DNA from 2 places in the Paenarthrobacter sp. NPDC089988 genome. Region 1 is predicted to be linked to the other one. Evidence: riboswitches for the same ligand, from Rfam matches in the RefSeq annotation. Region 1 holds a riboswitch; the other holds the start of a gene.

Region 1 (7,750 bases):
CAGGTCCGGCATCCTCCGCGGGCTCGGTCGCCGGGGCGCCCGCTGGGCGGACGCGAGGCTCCCTTAGACGCCCGCTTCCGGATACCGGCCCCGAAGGGGCTGCCATCTGCGGCTTACTTCTGGCGCTTGTAGAACGGCAGTGCGACCACTTCGAAGGGCTCGGCCTTGCCGCGCAGGTCCACGTCCAGCGCAGTCCCCGGCTCAGCAAGGGCCACGTCGACGTAGGCAAGAACTACGGGGTACCCGAGCGTCGGGCTGGGCTGGCCGGAGGTCACTTCGCCCACCACTACGCCGTCCTTCAGGACCGGGTAGTGCGAACGGCCGGCACGGCGTCCGAGGCCCTTGAGGCCAACGAGCTTGCGGCCAGTGGAGACCCCAGCCCCTGAAGCTTTCAAAGCAGCGAGGGCTTCCTTGCCAACAAAGTCGCCTTCCTTGGACAGTGCCACTACGGGTCCAAGCCCAGCGGCAAAGGGGTTGCCTTCGCGGGAGAGTTCATTGCCGTAGAGGGGCATGCCAGCTTCGAGGCGCAGCGAGTCACGGGAGGCGAGGCCAGCCGGAATCAACTCGCCCTCTTCGGCAACTGCGGAAATGGCCTGCCACAGGGCTGCGGCTGATTCGTTGGGCACAAAGATCTCAAAGCCGTCTTCGCCGGTGTATCCGGTACGTGCCAGGAGCAGGTCCTGGCCGCTGCCGGCTACCAGGAAGGTCACGTCAACCGCGGCGTAGTACTTCAGTTCCGTGACGAGCGCGTGCTGCTCCGCCGGGACCAGGCGCAGGAGAATGGCTTCGGCGAGGGGTCCTTGGACCGCGATGAGCGAGGTCTCGGAGGAGGCGTCTTCCACCACGACGTCGAACCCGGCGGCACGCACCAGGAGCGCCGCAGCAACAACGGGAGCGTTTCCGGCGTTGGGTACCACCAGGAACTTTTCGGGACCGCGGCGGTAGACAATGAGGTCGTCGATGATTCCGCCGTCTTCCTGGCAGATCAGCGAGTACTTGGCCTTACCGTCAGCGATAGCGGACAGCTTGCCCACCAGCGCGTAGTCCAGAAAGGCACCCGCATCCGGACCAGTGACCCAGACTTCGCCCATGTGGGAGAGGTCGAACAGGCCGGCGGACTTCCGCACGGCGTGGTGCTCAGCCAGCTCGGAGGTGTACTTGAGCGGCATCTCCCATCCACCGAAGTCGGTGAACGAGGCGTCGAGCTTCTTGTGCTCTTCGTAGAGGGCCGTGTATTTCCCAGTCATGACCAGTCCTTAGTTCTCGAAGTCTTCGATCGGCGGGCAGGAGCACACCAGGTTGCGGTCGCCCGCAGCACCGTCGATCCGGCCGACAGGCGGGAAGTACTTGTCCTGTTTGAGGTGGTGGACCGGGAAGGCGGCCTGCTCACGCGGGTACGCACGGTCCCAGTCGGAGCTCACGACGGCGGCTGCCGTGTGGGGTGCGCGGCGGAGTGGGGAATCCTGCACGGAGAAGTCCCCGACAGCAACCTGTTCGATCTCGGCCCGGATGGTGATCATGGCTTCGATGAACCGGTCGATCTCCACGAGGTCTTCGGACTCCGTCGGCTCAACCATGAGCGTGCCCGCAACCGGGAACGCAAGGGTGGGGGCGTGGAAGCCGAAGTCGATGAGGCGCTTGGCCACGTCCTCAGCCGTGACGCCGGTCTTCGCGGTCAGCTCGCGGAGGTCCAGGATGCACTCGTGGGCTACAAGTCCGCCTTCACCGGTGTAGAGAACCGGGAAGTGCTCGTTGAGGCGGGAAGCGATGTAGTTCGCAGCCAACAGGGCGGACTTGGTGGCTTCGGTGAGTCCCTGGCCGCCCATGAGCTTCACGTAGGCCCAGGAAATGGGCAGCACGCCGGCGGAGCCAAAGCGCGATGCCGAGATCGGAACGTCATTGCCTTCGGTCCAGGACGTGGCGTCACCGGGCATGAACGGTGCAAGGTGTGCCTTGGCTGCCACGGGGCCTACACCGGGTCCACCACCACCGTGCGGGATGCAGAAGGTCTTGTGCAGGTTCAGGTGGGACACGTCGCCGCCGAACTTACCCGGCTGCGCCAGGCCAACAAGCGCGTTGAGGTTGGCGCCGTCGATGTACACCTGGCCGCCGGCCTCGTGGACCGCGTCGCAGACCTCGCGCACGTCGGCGTCGTACACACCGTGCGTGGACGGGTAGGTGATCATGATGGCCGAGAGCACGTCGCGGTTGGCCTCGATCTTGGCCTTGAGGTCATCGTGGTCGATGGTGCCGTCGGAGGCGGTGGCCACAACCACAACCTTCATGCCAGCCAGCACAGCCGAGGCAGCGTTGGTGCCGTGGGCCGAAGCCGGGATCAGGCAGACATTGCGCTGCTGGTCACCGCGGGAGTGGTGGTAGCCGCGGATCGCGAGCAAGCCGGCCAGCTCACCCTGCGAACCGGCGTTCGGCTGAATGGAGACCTGGTCGTAGCCGGTGATCTCCGTCAGCTGTGCCTCAAGATCCGTGATGAGTTCACGCCAGCCAGCGGTCTGGGAATCCGGAGCGAACGGGTGGATCGAAGCGAACTCCGGCCACGAAATGGCTTCCATCTCAGCCGTAGCGTTGAGCTTCATGGTGCACGAACCCAGCGGGATCATGGTGCGGTCCAGCGCCAGGTCCCGATCGGAGAGCTTGCGGATATAGCGCAGGAGCTGGGTTTCTGAACGGTGCGTGTTGAACACGGGGTGCTGCATGTATTCGCTGGAGCGTTCAATGGAAGCTTCCAGCGCGAAGCCCTCAGCTGACTCAACCACGGAGGCACCGAACACCGCCGCAACCTCGGCGACAATCGCCGTCGTCGTGGTTTCATCAACCGAGATGCCCACCGTGTCAGCGTCGATCGCGCGCAGGTTGATACCGCGCTCTTCAGCGGCAGCCACAAGCGAAGCGGCGCGACCCGGGACACGGACCGTGATGGTGTCGAAGAAGGAACCGTGCAGGACCTCGACGCCGGCAGCCTTCAGGGAGGCGGCCAAGGTGCGGGCGTGGCCGTGGGCGGTTTCCGCGATCGCCTTCAGACCTTCGGGACCGTGATAGACGGCGTACATCGAGGCGACGATCGCCAGGAGTGCCTGTGCGGTGCAGATGTTGGACGTGGCCTTCTCGCGGCGGATGTGCTGCTCACGGGTCTGCAGCGCCAAGCGGTAGGCGGGGACACCGGCGTCGTCCTTTGAAACGCCCACCAGGCGGCCCGGCATGGAACGCTCCAGGCCCTTCTGGACGGCCATGTAGGCGGCGTGCGGGCCGCCGAAGAACAGCGGGACGCCCAGGCGCTGGGCGGAGCCGACGGCGATATCGGCGCCCTGCTCGCCCGGAGGTGTGATGAGCGTGAGGGAGAGAAGGTCGGCGGCGACGGTGACCAGGGCACCGCGCTCCTTTGCCGAAGCGATCACGGCGGAGTGGTCGAACACGCGGCCGGACACGCCGGGCTGCTGGAGGACGACGCCGTTGATGGCACCTTCCGGGAGGCCGTTGGCGAGGTCCGCGACCTCAACGTCAAAGCCAAGCGCCTCGGCGCGGCCCTTGACGATCGCGATGGTCTGCGGGAGGCAGTCGGCGTCGAGGACAGTCTTGCCATCCTGGGCGGCCTTGTTCTTGTTGGCGCGGCGCATCATCAGCACGGCTTCGGCCACGGCGGTGGCTTCGTCCAGCAGCGAGGCGTTGGCGATCGGGAGGCCGACGAGGTCCTGGACCATGGTCTGGAAGTTCAGCAGCGCTTCGAGGCGGCCCTGGGAAATTTCCGGCTGGTAAGGGGTGTACGCGGTGTACCAGGCCGGCGATTCGAGGATGTTGCGGCGGATCACCGGCGGCGTGACGGTGTCGAAGTAGCCCTGCCCGATCATCTGCACTGCCGTCTTGTTCTTGGAGGCGAGCTTGCGCAGTTCCGCGAGGACCTCCACCTCCGAAAGGGCGTTCTGCAGGGTGAGGGCAACGTCCTGGCGGATGTCGTTGGGAACCGCGGTGTCCACGAGGGAATCCACGGAGTCGTAACCGACGGACTTGAGCATGGTGTCAATGTCGGCCTGGCGGCGGGCACCGATATGCCGGTCGACGAAGGTGGTGGAGGCTGAACTAACCGTCACGAAGGAACTCCATTACTTGGGCGGCGTTTGGGTACGCCACAGTGGCTCGGGTTCCTCCCCGCTCTGTATTGGACCTGAGAGTTTCCGCGTGTTGCTGTCCGCACAGCCACCCGCTTGCACCGTCGGTGAGCACAACAATCCGGCCGGACTGCCTGCTGCTTTCCAGAGTTGCCTATCCGCGGCGGTGCATGGGCCTGAGAGATTCCTGGGGAGGATTTGCTCCTACGGCGCCTGCATCTCGTACTGCAGGACTCTCCCGCCGCAGATCAAAGGCTTTATGCAGTTGTAGGCGGCGTGCCAGGGAAGGCACACCACAGTTGTTAATTGTCCTATGCCCGCAGCGCGGCGGCAAATGGAGGATCCGCTACTTCCGCAGGCGGTCCAGGACCGCGAGGAGGACCTCGACGTCGGCCTCCCGCCCGGCGCCGCCGGCTTCCTGCCCGCCCTCGAACATGGCGTTGAAATAGAGTCCGTCTCCCATGTAGCTGATCGCCTTGGCAACGTCCGGGCCCACGTCCTCGGCAAGGACGTCAAGCCACCGTTGTTGAATGGCCGCGAACCGGCGGCGGGTCTCCTCGTGGGCCACTTCGGCCAACCTGGTTGCCGCAACAAAGGCCCTGTCCATGGGGGTTCCGGCCCAGAGCGAGGAGCGGATGAAGTAGGCCGCGGCACCATCGGGCGCCGCCTGCATCTGCTCGGTATCTTCCTCGGCCAAGTCATCCAGGCGCTCCAGCAGGGCACTGATGAGCGACTCCTTGTTGGGGAAGTGATAGAGCAAACCACCCTTTGAGACGCCTGCGCGCCTGGCCACGGCGTCGAGGGTGGCAGCACGCTCCCCTACTTCGATCAGGAGTGCTTCAAAGGCGTCCAGGACGGCGTCCCGGGCTACTGGTTTTCGCGGCATGGATCCATCATTCCCTAAAGCTCGGTCTTGTTCTATTTGAAACTGTACCGTCTGGACGGTACAGTAAAGATCATGTTCTCGCCGTCCTCAACCCACGCTCCCCGTTCCTCTGTGCGCCCGGTTCCGGGCAAGACCGCACCGTGGCGTGACTGGACGGCCCTGGCACTGCTGATGTTCCCGGTGCTCCTGGTGGCCGTCGACAACACCGCGCTCACCTTCGCCCTCCCGGAAATCGCCCGCTCACTGGAAGTCGGCGGCATCCAGCTCCTGTGGATCGTGGACGCCTACCCGCTGGTTCTGGCCGCGCTGTTGGTATCCATGGGCAACTTCGGCGACAGGATCGGACGACGGCGGCTGCTCCTGATCGGCAGCACAGGCTTCGCGGCGGTTTCGGCTGCTACGGCGTTCGCGCCTTCCGCAGAATGGCTGATTGCGGGCCGCGCAGCGCTTGGCGTCTTCGGCGCCATGCTGATGCCCTCCACCCTGTCCCTGATCCGGAACATTTTCACCGACCCCAACCGTCGCCGGCTGGCTATTGCCGTCTGGGCTGCGGGTTTCTCCGGCGGCGCCGCGCTCGGCCCGATCTTCGGCGGCTGGCTCGTGGAGCACTTCTGGTGGGGCGCCGTGTTCCTCGTGGCAGCCTTCCTCCTCCTGCCGCTGCTCGCCTTCGGCCGGATGCTCATCCCTGAGTCCAAGGACGCCAACCCGGGCCGCGTGGACGTACCAAGCATTGTCCTGTCCGTGCTCACCATGGCGCCCTTTGTCTACGGGATCAAAGAACTCGCCGTGCATGGATTCGGAGCATCCGCCGCTGCCTTCATGGTGTTCGGCTTGGTGATGGGTGTGCTGTTCGTGCGCCGGCAGCAGCAACTCTCCAGCCCCATGCTGGATGTCCGCTTGTTCCACAACAAGGTGTTCAGCACGGCCATTGTGGCAAACGTGCTGTCCTTGTTCTCCATGACGGGCTTCATCTACTTCTTCGCCCAGCACCTGCAATTGATCGAAGGGCAGTCACCCATGGAAGCCGGAATCGCCATGATTCCAGCGCTCCTGGCAACGGTGGTGGCCGGTCTCCTGGTGGTCCCGCTGGTGAAGCGGATCCGTCCGGGATTCGTGGTAGCCGGTGGGCTGACGCTCAGCGCCGTGGGCTATTTCGTGGCTATGGCGGGAGACCACGGAACCGGACCAATCTTCCTGCTCTCCGCTTTGACCGTGCTGGCCGTGGGCGTGGGGGCCGCAGAAACCATCTCCAACGACCTCATCCTGGCTTCCGTCCCGGCCGACAAATCCGGCGCGGCTTCGGCCATCTCGGAAACCGGCTACGAGCTGGGATCCCTGCTGGGCACGGCCGTGCTCGGGTCCATCCTCACGGCCTCGTACCAGCACAACCTCGTCATTCCGGACGGCGTATCTTCGGAGGCTGCGGGCAAGTCCGGGGAGACGCTGGCCGGAGCAGTGGACGCCGCCTCGGCACTCCCGGCGCCCCTGTCGGAAGCGTTGACCCAGGCCGCCCGGGTTGCCTTCGAATCGGGTGTCCACATCACTGCGGCGATTGGGCTGGTACTCATGGCAGGAGCGGCAGTGCTTGCCGCCGTCGTACTTCGCCGGGTACCGAAGGCGCAGTAGGCGCGTCCTTCGCGCCGGGGTGCAGGTCTGCAGCCCGGCGCTTTGTCATATCGGTGTAAGCGGATAAATTGAGATTCACAAGATTCACAAGATTCACAAGGATTCACAAGGAGTCCCAATGGAGAACCCGTTTCGCCCTACTGCCGGCGCAACCCCGCCAGATCTTGTGGGCCGGGGCGGCGTCCTTGACGAGTTCGTCTACGGTCTACGTATCGGCTCAGGGGCACCCGGGCTATTGACAATTTTCACCGGCGCAAGAGGCATCGGCAAGACGGTTATGTTGGGCGCAGCCGAGGATCTGGCGATCGAAAATGGCTGGGCTGTGATCTCTGAGACCGCCACCCCCGGTTTCCTCGGGCGTATCGGCGAGGCCATGCGCCGACTAGCCACCGATCTCGGAGATGGCCCCACAGGACGCCGGGTAACGGCCCTCTCCGTTGCCGGATTCTCCGTAACCACCCAACTTGCCCCTGAGGAGCAAGTTGACTGGCGCGCACGGGGCGCTGCACTGCTCCGCCTGTTGGACCAGCGAGGCACGGGCTTGGTCATCACCGTCGATGAGATTCACGCGGCCGATCGGACGGAACTATCCCAGTTGGCCGCCGACGTACAGCATTTCATCCGGGAAGGCCTCCCAATAGGACTCATCTTCGCCGGTCTTCCTGCAGCTGTGTCGGACTTGCTCAACGAGGGCGTAGCGACTTTTCTCCGCAGAGCAGACCGGATTGACCTTCACGCCGCATCCATCGCTGAGGTACAAAAGTCCTTCAGTGAAACTTTCATGGCCGCAGGAAAAGGTCTCCCAGAGGGCCTTGCCGAGACAGCCGCACTGGCGACCGGAGGCTACCCCTTCCTGATCCAACTGGTCGGCTATTACCTATGGCAAGAAGCCGAGAAAGCACCTGCAGGTCTCGATTCCGGGGCCGTGGACCGTGCGATCACGGCTGCTCGTCGCCGAAACGAGCGAGTGGTCATCGAAGCTGCCTTATCAACCACTTCCGAAAGGGACCGTGATTTCCTGCAGGCCATGGCCGAAGATGCCGGACCGTCGTCCACGACCGACATCGGTAAGCGAACCGGACTGCGCCCAAACGCCGTCGGAAACTACCGAACCAGA
Region 2 (7,750 bases), on a different contig from region 1:
CAGGCGGCACAGAAGCGTGATGACGGCGAATACTGCCGGACTGGCAACCATGAAGCGCCAGGCATCCGGACCGGCGTCGCGCAACAGGTAGCCCACTGCGTAGGCTGCGGCGGCGCCGATGGCCCAGACCACGAAGGTGGCGCCGAGGAGGCGTCCGCGATGCTTCTTGGGCAGGAATTCCGCGAGCAGCGACGTTGCGATGGGGTAGTCCGCTCCAATGGCCATGCCCAGGAAGAACCTGCACAGGACCACTTGCCAAATATCCGTGGCGAAACCGTTGAGGACGGAGAACAGCGCCAGTGCGATGAGGTCTGCGATGTACATTTTGTGCCGGCCGATCTTGTCGGTTAGCCAACCGAAGACCGCGCCACCGAAGAAGATGCCTACCAGGCTTGCGGCGCCCACCAGGCCAATCTCCGCCGGGGACAGGTCCAGGCCAGGAGCCATGGTGATCAGTGCGATGCCGATGATGGACAGTGCATAGCCGTCGATGAATGGTCCGCCGGACGCGAAGAACGTCAACTTTTTGTGGAACCGGGTTAGTGGGGCGTCATCAATGAGGTTGCTGGTTGCGCTCATTGCCAACCCTCTCTCGTGAATGCTCGTCATTGAGCGGGTGAAGTTAGTGGTTCCAGTTTTCGTGATGCGCGTCACCGCGTATATTCGTGCATTGTTTACATCTGACGAATCGGTTTAGACGAACGTCTAAGTACCCCGAAAGTACGCAGAACTGGAGCGCATCCCATGGCGATCACCGTGGCCGAACTCGTCGCCGAACCCCAGCTTGGACTCACCCTCCTGGCCGGGGCGGGCGGGGCAGGAAACCGCATCACCTGGGCCCATACCTCGGACCTGCCGCGCCTCTGGGAATGGGTCACCGGCGGCGAACTCATGATGACGAACGGGCTCTCCATCCCCGCCGACGCGGACGGGCAGGTGGCGCTCGCCGAAGCCCTGGTGGACGCCGGCGCAAGCGCGTTGGCCATCGGTGAGAAGATGCACGCACCCCCGCTGACCGACGAGTTCCTTGCCGCATGCGAGGACTTACCGCTGCCCCTCATCAACATCCCGTACCCGCTTCCGTTCATTGCCATCGCCAGGTCCGTCGCGGAGTCATCGTTGCTTGAGGAGTCCCGCAGGCTCCGCCAAACAGCCCGGGTTTACGACCTCCTCCGGACCGCCGGTGCCTCCGAGGACCACTGGCAAAGCCTGGTGCTGCGCTTGGCCACGGAGTTGGACGCCGAGCTCTTCGTGGTGGACCGGAGTTGCCTGCACCCCTGGCACCCCGAGGGCCAGCGCCTGCCGGGCTTCCTGGTGGACGAATGGTCGCCGCAGCCGGGCCAGGTCTCCGTTGCGGGCAAGAACTTCCAATGGCACCGGATCCGCGGCAGGCACGTGTTGACCATGGACATTCCCACGCACGCGAATGCGCTCCTGGTGGTGCTGCCTACCAGCGAACCGCACCCTGACGCCGTCGTACTTTTGCATGCCGCAACCGTGCTGGGACTGCAGCTGGCGCGCATTGTGCTCTCGCTGGAGGGGCGGCACCGGCTGGCCGGCGAGTTCCTGCTGCAAGCACTGGACGGCCGACTCGGAACCGGCGAGATTGAGCGGCGGCTGGAGGCCTTCGGGGTGCCACCGCAAGGATTCGTGGTCGCCTCGATGTCAGCGGACGACGGCGACAGGCTGGCCAACGTGCACATCGAACTGTGGCGGCACGGGACTCCGGCGGCCTCCTTGCGGAGGAACGACCGGCTGCACGTGGTGGTTGCGTCGGAGGCCGCCGATGAACTCCTGACGCACTGCGCCGGGGCCGGAACCACCATTGGCGTGAGCTCCGCCGCCGCCGTTGGTGGACTCCAGCAGGCGCTGCAGGAGTCGCTCTGGGCGCTCGGTTCGGCCAGGGCCAACAAGCTGGGCCTGGCCCGGTATTCCGAGGGGCCCAGTTGGTTGGGGCTGACCGGATACGAGGAAGGAACGGCCCTTGTCCAACGTCTCCTGGGCCCGATATTCGACTACGAACAACGGCAGGACGGGAACCTGATGGTCACCCTGAAGACGTATTTGGACTCGCAGCGATCCTGGCAGAAAACGGCGTCCGCGCTCTTCACGCACCGGCAAACCATCATCTACCGGATCCGGAAAATCGGCGAGCTGACGGGCCTGGACATGGGTGAAACGTCAACGTTGGCGCAGCTGTGGCTGGCGTTGCAGATCCACGAGGCGATGCACGGTTAGCCTCCGGGAGAACACCTGCCTTGCGCTTTTTCGACGTGACCCGCTATGGTGTGAAGCGTGTCACTGAGGTGGCGCAAACGCTTTTGATCTGCGGCGGGAGAGTCCTGCCGGTACATCCAGTCAGGCGCCGTAGGAGCAAATCCTCCCCAGGAATCTCTCAGGCCCATGTACCGCCGCGGCGAGGCAACTCTGGAAAGCAGTCCGGGCAACCGGGCTCACCGACGGTGCAAGTGAACTATGTGGAACCACAGTTCGCGGAATCTCTCAGGTCCAATACAGAGCGGGGAGGAACCCATATTCACCATGGCGCTCAGCGGGCGCCTGAATCCTGGAGTTCCTCTTGACTGTTCAATCCTCCCCAACCGCATTCGCGGACCGGCATATCGGCGCCCGCCGCCACGCCGATGTTGACACCATGCTCAAGGCCATCGGGTACGACTCCGTAGACGGCCTGGTGGACGTCGCTGTCCCCGATTCCATCCGCCAGTCCTCGCCGCTCACTTTGCAGAAAGCGCTGAGCGAGACCCAGGTCCTGGCCGAACTGCGCGAGCTCGCGGCGAAGAACAAGACCGCGGTGCAGATGATCGGCCAGGGCTACCACGACACCATCACGCCCCCGGTGATCCGCCGCAACATCTTGGAATCCCCGGCCTGGTACACGGCTTACACGCCGTACCAGCCGGAGATTTCCCAGGGCCGCCTCGAAGCGCTGCTGAACTTCCAAACCATGGTGCAGGACCTGACAGGCTTGCCGATCGCCAACGCCTCCTTGCTGGATGAAGCCACCGCCGTGGCCGAGGCCGTGCTGCTCATGCGCCGCGCCAACAAGTCCGCAGGGGCACGCGAAGGCAAGACCGTCCTGGACGCCGACCTCCTCCCGCAGACCATCGCGATCGTGAAGGGCCGCGCCGAGGCGTTGGGCTTCGAGGTTCTCGTTGCGGACCTCTCAACGGGATTGCCCGACGGCGACATCAACGGCATCGTCCTTCAGCAGCCCGGCGTTTCTGGCCGGGTCTTCAACCACGCTCCCGTGATCGCTGCGGCGAAGGAACGCGGTGCCCTGGTCACGGTCGCCGCCGATCTGCTGGCGCTCACCCTCATCACGCCCCCGGGTGAACAAGGTGCGGATATCGCCGTCGGAACCGCCCAGCGCTTTGGCGTGCCGCTCTTCTTCGGCGGCCCGCACGCTGCCTACATGGCCGTCCGGAACGGCATGGAGCGCACACTTCCGGGCCGCATCGTGGGTGTGTCCAAGGACAACGCCGGCGTGCCCGCTTACCGCCTCGCGTTGCAGACCCGCGAGCAGCACATCCGCCGTGAGAAGGCCACGTCCAACATCTGCACAGCGCAGGCGTTGCTCGCGATCGTCGCCTCGATGTACGCGGTCTACCACGGCCCGGACGGCCTGAAGGCGATCGCCGAAACGGTCCACGGCCACGCGCGTGTCCTGGCTGCCGCACTGCAGAAGGCTGGCCGCGAGCTTGTCTCCGATTCCTTCTTCGACACCCTCACGGTCCGCGTCCCGGGCAAGGCCGCCAAGGTCATCGGCGCCGCTGAGGCACGCGGCATCAACCTCCGCCACATCGACGCAGACACCGTGGGTGTTTCGCTGGATGAAACCACGACGCCGGAAGTCCTCTCCGCGGTCGCCGTCGCCTTTGGCGCAGGTCCGGTAGGGGACGCGGCCGGGTTCGAGTTGCCTTCAGATGTTGTCCGGACCTCGGACTTCCTGCAGCACCCGGTGTTCAACACGCACCGTTCCGAGACGCAGATGTTGCGCTATATCCGCAAGCTGTCGGATCGGGACCTCGCGCTGGACCGCACCATGATCCCGTTAGGTTCGTGCACCATGAAGCTCAACGCGACCGCAGAGATGGAGGCCATTTCCTGGCCGGAGTTCGCCTCGATCCACCCGTTCGCCCCGGATTCGCAGACTGCCGGATGGCGTGAGCTGATCACTGGGTTAGAAGCCGACCTGACGGAGATCACCGGCTACGACCAGGTGTCCATCCAGCCCAATGCCGGTTCGCAGGGGGAGCTGGCCGGCCTCCTTGCGATCCGCGGCTACCACCTGTCCCGCGGCGATTCGCAGCGGAACATTTGTTTGATTCCGGCGTCGGCCCACGGCACCAACGCTGCTTCGGCTGTGCTGGCTGGCATGAAGGTTGTCGTGGTGGCTACCGCTTCCGACGGCACCATCGACCACGCGGACCTCACTGCGAAGATCGAGGCCAACCGCGATGTGCTTTCCTGCATCATGATCACCTACCCGTCCACGCACGGTGTGTACGACGCCGACGTTGTTGAGGTGTGCGATGCCGTTCACGAGGCCGGTGGCCAGGTATACGTGGATGGTGCGAACCTCAACGCGCTCGTTGGGCTGGCCCAGCCGGGTAAGTTCGGCGGGGACGTGTCCCACCTGAACCTGCACAAGACGTTCTGCATCCCGCACGGTGGCGGCGGACCTGGCGTGGGCCCCGTTGCTGCGAAGGCCCACTTGGCACCCTTCATGCCGGGCGATGCCAACAATGCTGCTTCTTCGGAAGGCGGCGTTGCCATCTCGGCCTCCCGCTTCGGCTCGGCCGGCGTCCTCCCGATCTCCTGGGCCTACGTGAAGCTCATGGGCGGCGAAGGACTCACCGAGGCCACCAAGTCCGCGCTGCTCGCGGCGAACTACGTTGCTTCACGCTTGGACGAGCATTTCCCCATTCTGTACACGGGTGAAGGTGGTCTCGTTGCCCACGAATGCATCCTGGACCTCCGCGAACTCACGGCACGTACGGGTGTGACGGCTGAGGACGTGGCCAAGCGACTGATCGACTTCGGCTTCCACGCCCCCACGCTGGCGTTCCCTGTTGCGGGCACGCTCATGGTTGAGCCGACGGAGTCCGAGGACCTCGCCGAGATCGACCGCTTCATCGAAGCAATGATCACCATCCGGGCCGAGATCGAGCAGGTTGCCGCCGGAGACTTCTCCGTGGAGAACTCCCCGCTTCGCAACGCACCCCACACGGCAGCCGCCGTCGTAAGTTCCGCCTGGGAGCGTGACTACCCGCGTGAGCAGGCAGCCTTCCCTGTGCCGAGCCTGAAGCAGGACAAGTACTTCCCGCCCGTCGGACGGATCGACGGTGCTGCGGGCGACCGCAACCTCGTCTGCTCCTGCCCTCCAATCGAAGACTTTGAGAACTAAAGGATCCCGATATGCCTGAGAACTACACCGCTCTCTACGAACAGCACAAAAAGGCCGGCGCTTCCTTCACGGACTTCGGCGGCTGGCAGATGCCCCTTAAGTACGAGTCCGAGCTGGCTGAGCACCACGCGGTCCGTAACGCCGCCGGCCTGTTCGACCTCTCGCACATGGGCGAAGTTTGGGTCACCGGGCCGGAAGCCGGCGCCTTCCTGGACTACGCGCTGGTAGGCAAGTTGTCTGCGATCGCCGACGGCAAGGCCAAGTACTCGCTGATCTGCAACAACGACGGCGGGATCATCGACGACCTCATCACGTACCGTCGCCCCTCGCCGGAGGAAGGCGTGGATAAGTTCCTCGTGGTTCCGAACGCGGGTAATGCTGCGGTTGTGGCCGCGGAACTGTTGAAGCGTGCGGCCGGGTTCGATGTTGTGGTTGAGGATGCCTCTGCCGCGACTTCGCTGATCGCGGTCCAGGGGCCGAACGCCGAAGCCATCCTGTTGAACCTGGTGCTTGGCGAGCAGCACTCCCTCGTCACCGAGCTGAAGTATTACGCCGCCGTCGAGGTTTCCATTGCCGGTGACGAGCTCTTGCTGGCCCGCACCGGGTACACCGGCGAAGACGGCTTCGAGATCTACGTGTCCAACGAGGACGCTCCTTCCCTCTGGGAGGCCTTGCTGGAAGCCGGTGAAGGCCACGGCCTCATCCCGGCCGGCCTCGCAGCCCGCGATTCCCTGCGCCTCGAGGCCGGCATGCCGCTCTACGGCAACGAGCTGTCCTGCCACGTCAATGCCTATGCCGCCGGGCTGGGGCCCGTGGTTGCCCTGGCCAAGGAAGGCGACTTCGTGGGCAAGGATGCGCTGGCCGCCATCAAGGCAGCCGGCGTCGGGTCCACGATCGGGCAGAAACTCGTGGGGCTTAAGGGGGCCGGTCGTCGTGCGGCCCGCGGACACTACTCGGTGCTCAAGGACGGTTCCCTGATCGGCGAGGTGACCTCAGGGCAGCCGAGCCCCACGCTCGGTTACCCGGTAGCGCTGGCGTATGTCGACGTCGAACATTCCGCCGTGGGCACCGTAGTTGAGGTGGACCTCCGCGGCAAGGCAGAGCCATTCGAAGTTGTGCCGCTGCCGTTCTACAAACGTTCCAAGTAGGTTAGCCGGGGTTTTCGTGCCCGATATCCTCCGCGGGCTCGGTCGCAGAAGCGCCCGCTAAGCGGACGCGATGCTCCCTTAGACGCCCGCTTCCGGACATCGGGCACGAAGAACCGTCCCGGGCATGAAGAGATCAAATACGACGATAGGAATTGATATGAGCAAAGTTGTTGCCGGGCTGAAATACTCGGCTGAGCACGAATGGGTTGCCGTGGATGGTGGCGGGACGGTGGGGATCGGTATCTCCGCCGTGGCCGCCGATGCCCTGGGCGACATCGTCTACGTGGACCTGCCCGAGGTCGGTTCCACTGTGACCGCGGGGGAGACTTGCGGCGAGGTGGAGTCCACCAAGTCCGTGTCCGACCTGTACTCGCCCGTCACCGGTGAAGTGACCGAGATCAACGACGCCGTGGTCGACGATCCCGCACTCATCAACAACGACCCCTACGGTGCCGGCTGGCTGTTCAAGGTGGCCGCCACCGAAGAAGGCCCGCTCATGACCGCCGAAGAGTACGCCGCAGCCAACGGAGGCGAACTGTGAACCCGGTATCCGTAACTGAATTCGAGCAGGTGGTATCACCGTCGTTGGACGCTCAGCTCTCCGAGCTGGATCCTGAGATCGCGGCAAAGATCGACGACGAACTCGGCCGCCAGCGCGGTGGCCTGGAAATGATCGCGTCCGAGAACCACACCGCGGTTGCCGTGATGCAGGCGCAGGGCTCCGTGCTGACCAACAAGTACGCCGAGGGCTACCCGGGCAAGCGCTACTACGGTGGCTGCGAGCACGTGGACGTGATCGAACAGCTCGCGATCGACCGCATCAAGTCCCTGTTTGGTGCCGAGTACGCCAACGTGCAGCCGCACTCCGGTGCCCAGGCCAACGCCTCCGTGATGCACGCGCTGATCAAGCCGGGCGACACCATCATGGGCCTGAACCTCGCCCACGGCGGCCACCTCACGCACGGCATGCGGATCAACTTCTCCGGCAAGCTCTACAACGTGGTTCCGTACGGCGTTCGCGAGGACACCCACACCGTTGACATGGCTGAGGTGGAGCGCCTGGCCCAGGAGCACAAGCCCGCATTGATTGTGGCCGGCTGGTCCGCTTACGCGCGGCAGCTGGACTTCGCCGAATTCCGCCGGATCGCCGACTCCGTTGGCGCGTACCTGATGG

What was found. Region 1 has a riboswitch for glycine ahead of gcvP (aminomethyl-transferring glycine dehydrogenase). Riboswitches for the same ligand answer to the same signal wherever they lie in the genome.
Region 2: it holds a riboswitch for glycine, as region 1 does, so the genes downstream of both, gcvP (aminomethyl-transferring glycine dehydrogenase) here and gcvP (aminomethyl-transferring glycine dehydrogenase) in region 1, are expected to answer to the same signal.

What each region holds. Positions count from the first base shown of each region.
Region 1 is NZ_JBIVGD010000011.1:1,919-9,668, reverse strand. Features, by position in the region: gene gcvT (glycine cleavage system aminomethyltransferase GcvT) at 114-1,247, opposite strand; gene gcvP (aminomethyl-transferring glycine dehydrogenase) at 1,257-4,103, opposite strand; glycine riboswitch at 4,276-4,372, opposite strand; gene ACIPV6_RS13840 (TetR/AcrR family transcriptional regulator) at 4,468-5,007, opposite strand; gene ACIPV6_RS13835 (MFS transporter) at 5,080-6,633, shown strand; gene ACIPV6_RS13830 (AAA family ATPase) at 6,752-7,750, shown strand, end outside.
Region 2 is NZ_JBIVGD010000028.1:14,944-22,693, forward strand. Features, by position in the region: gene ACIPV6_RS21960 (MFS transporter) at 1-579, opposite strand, end outside; gene ACIPV6_RS21965 (PucR family transcriptional regulator) at 745-2,238, shown strand; glycine riboswitch at 2,323-2,421, shown strand; gene gcvP (aminomethyl-transferring glycine dehydrogenase) at 2,579-5,428, shown strand; gene gcvT (glycine cleavage system aminomethyltransferase GcvT) at 5,440-6,576, shown strand; gene gcvH (glycine cleavage system protein GcvH) at 6,734-7,117, shown strand; gene glyA (serine hydroxymethyltransferase) at 7,114-7,750, shown strand, end outside.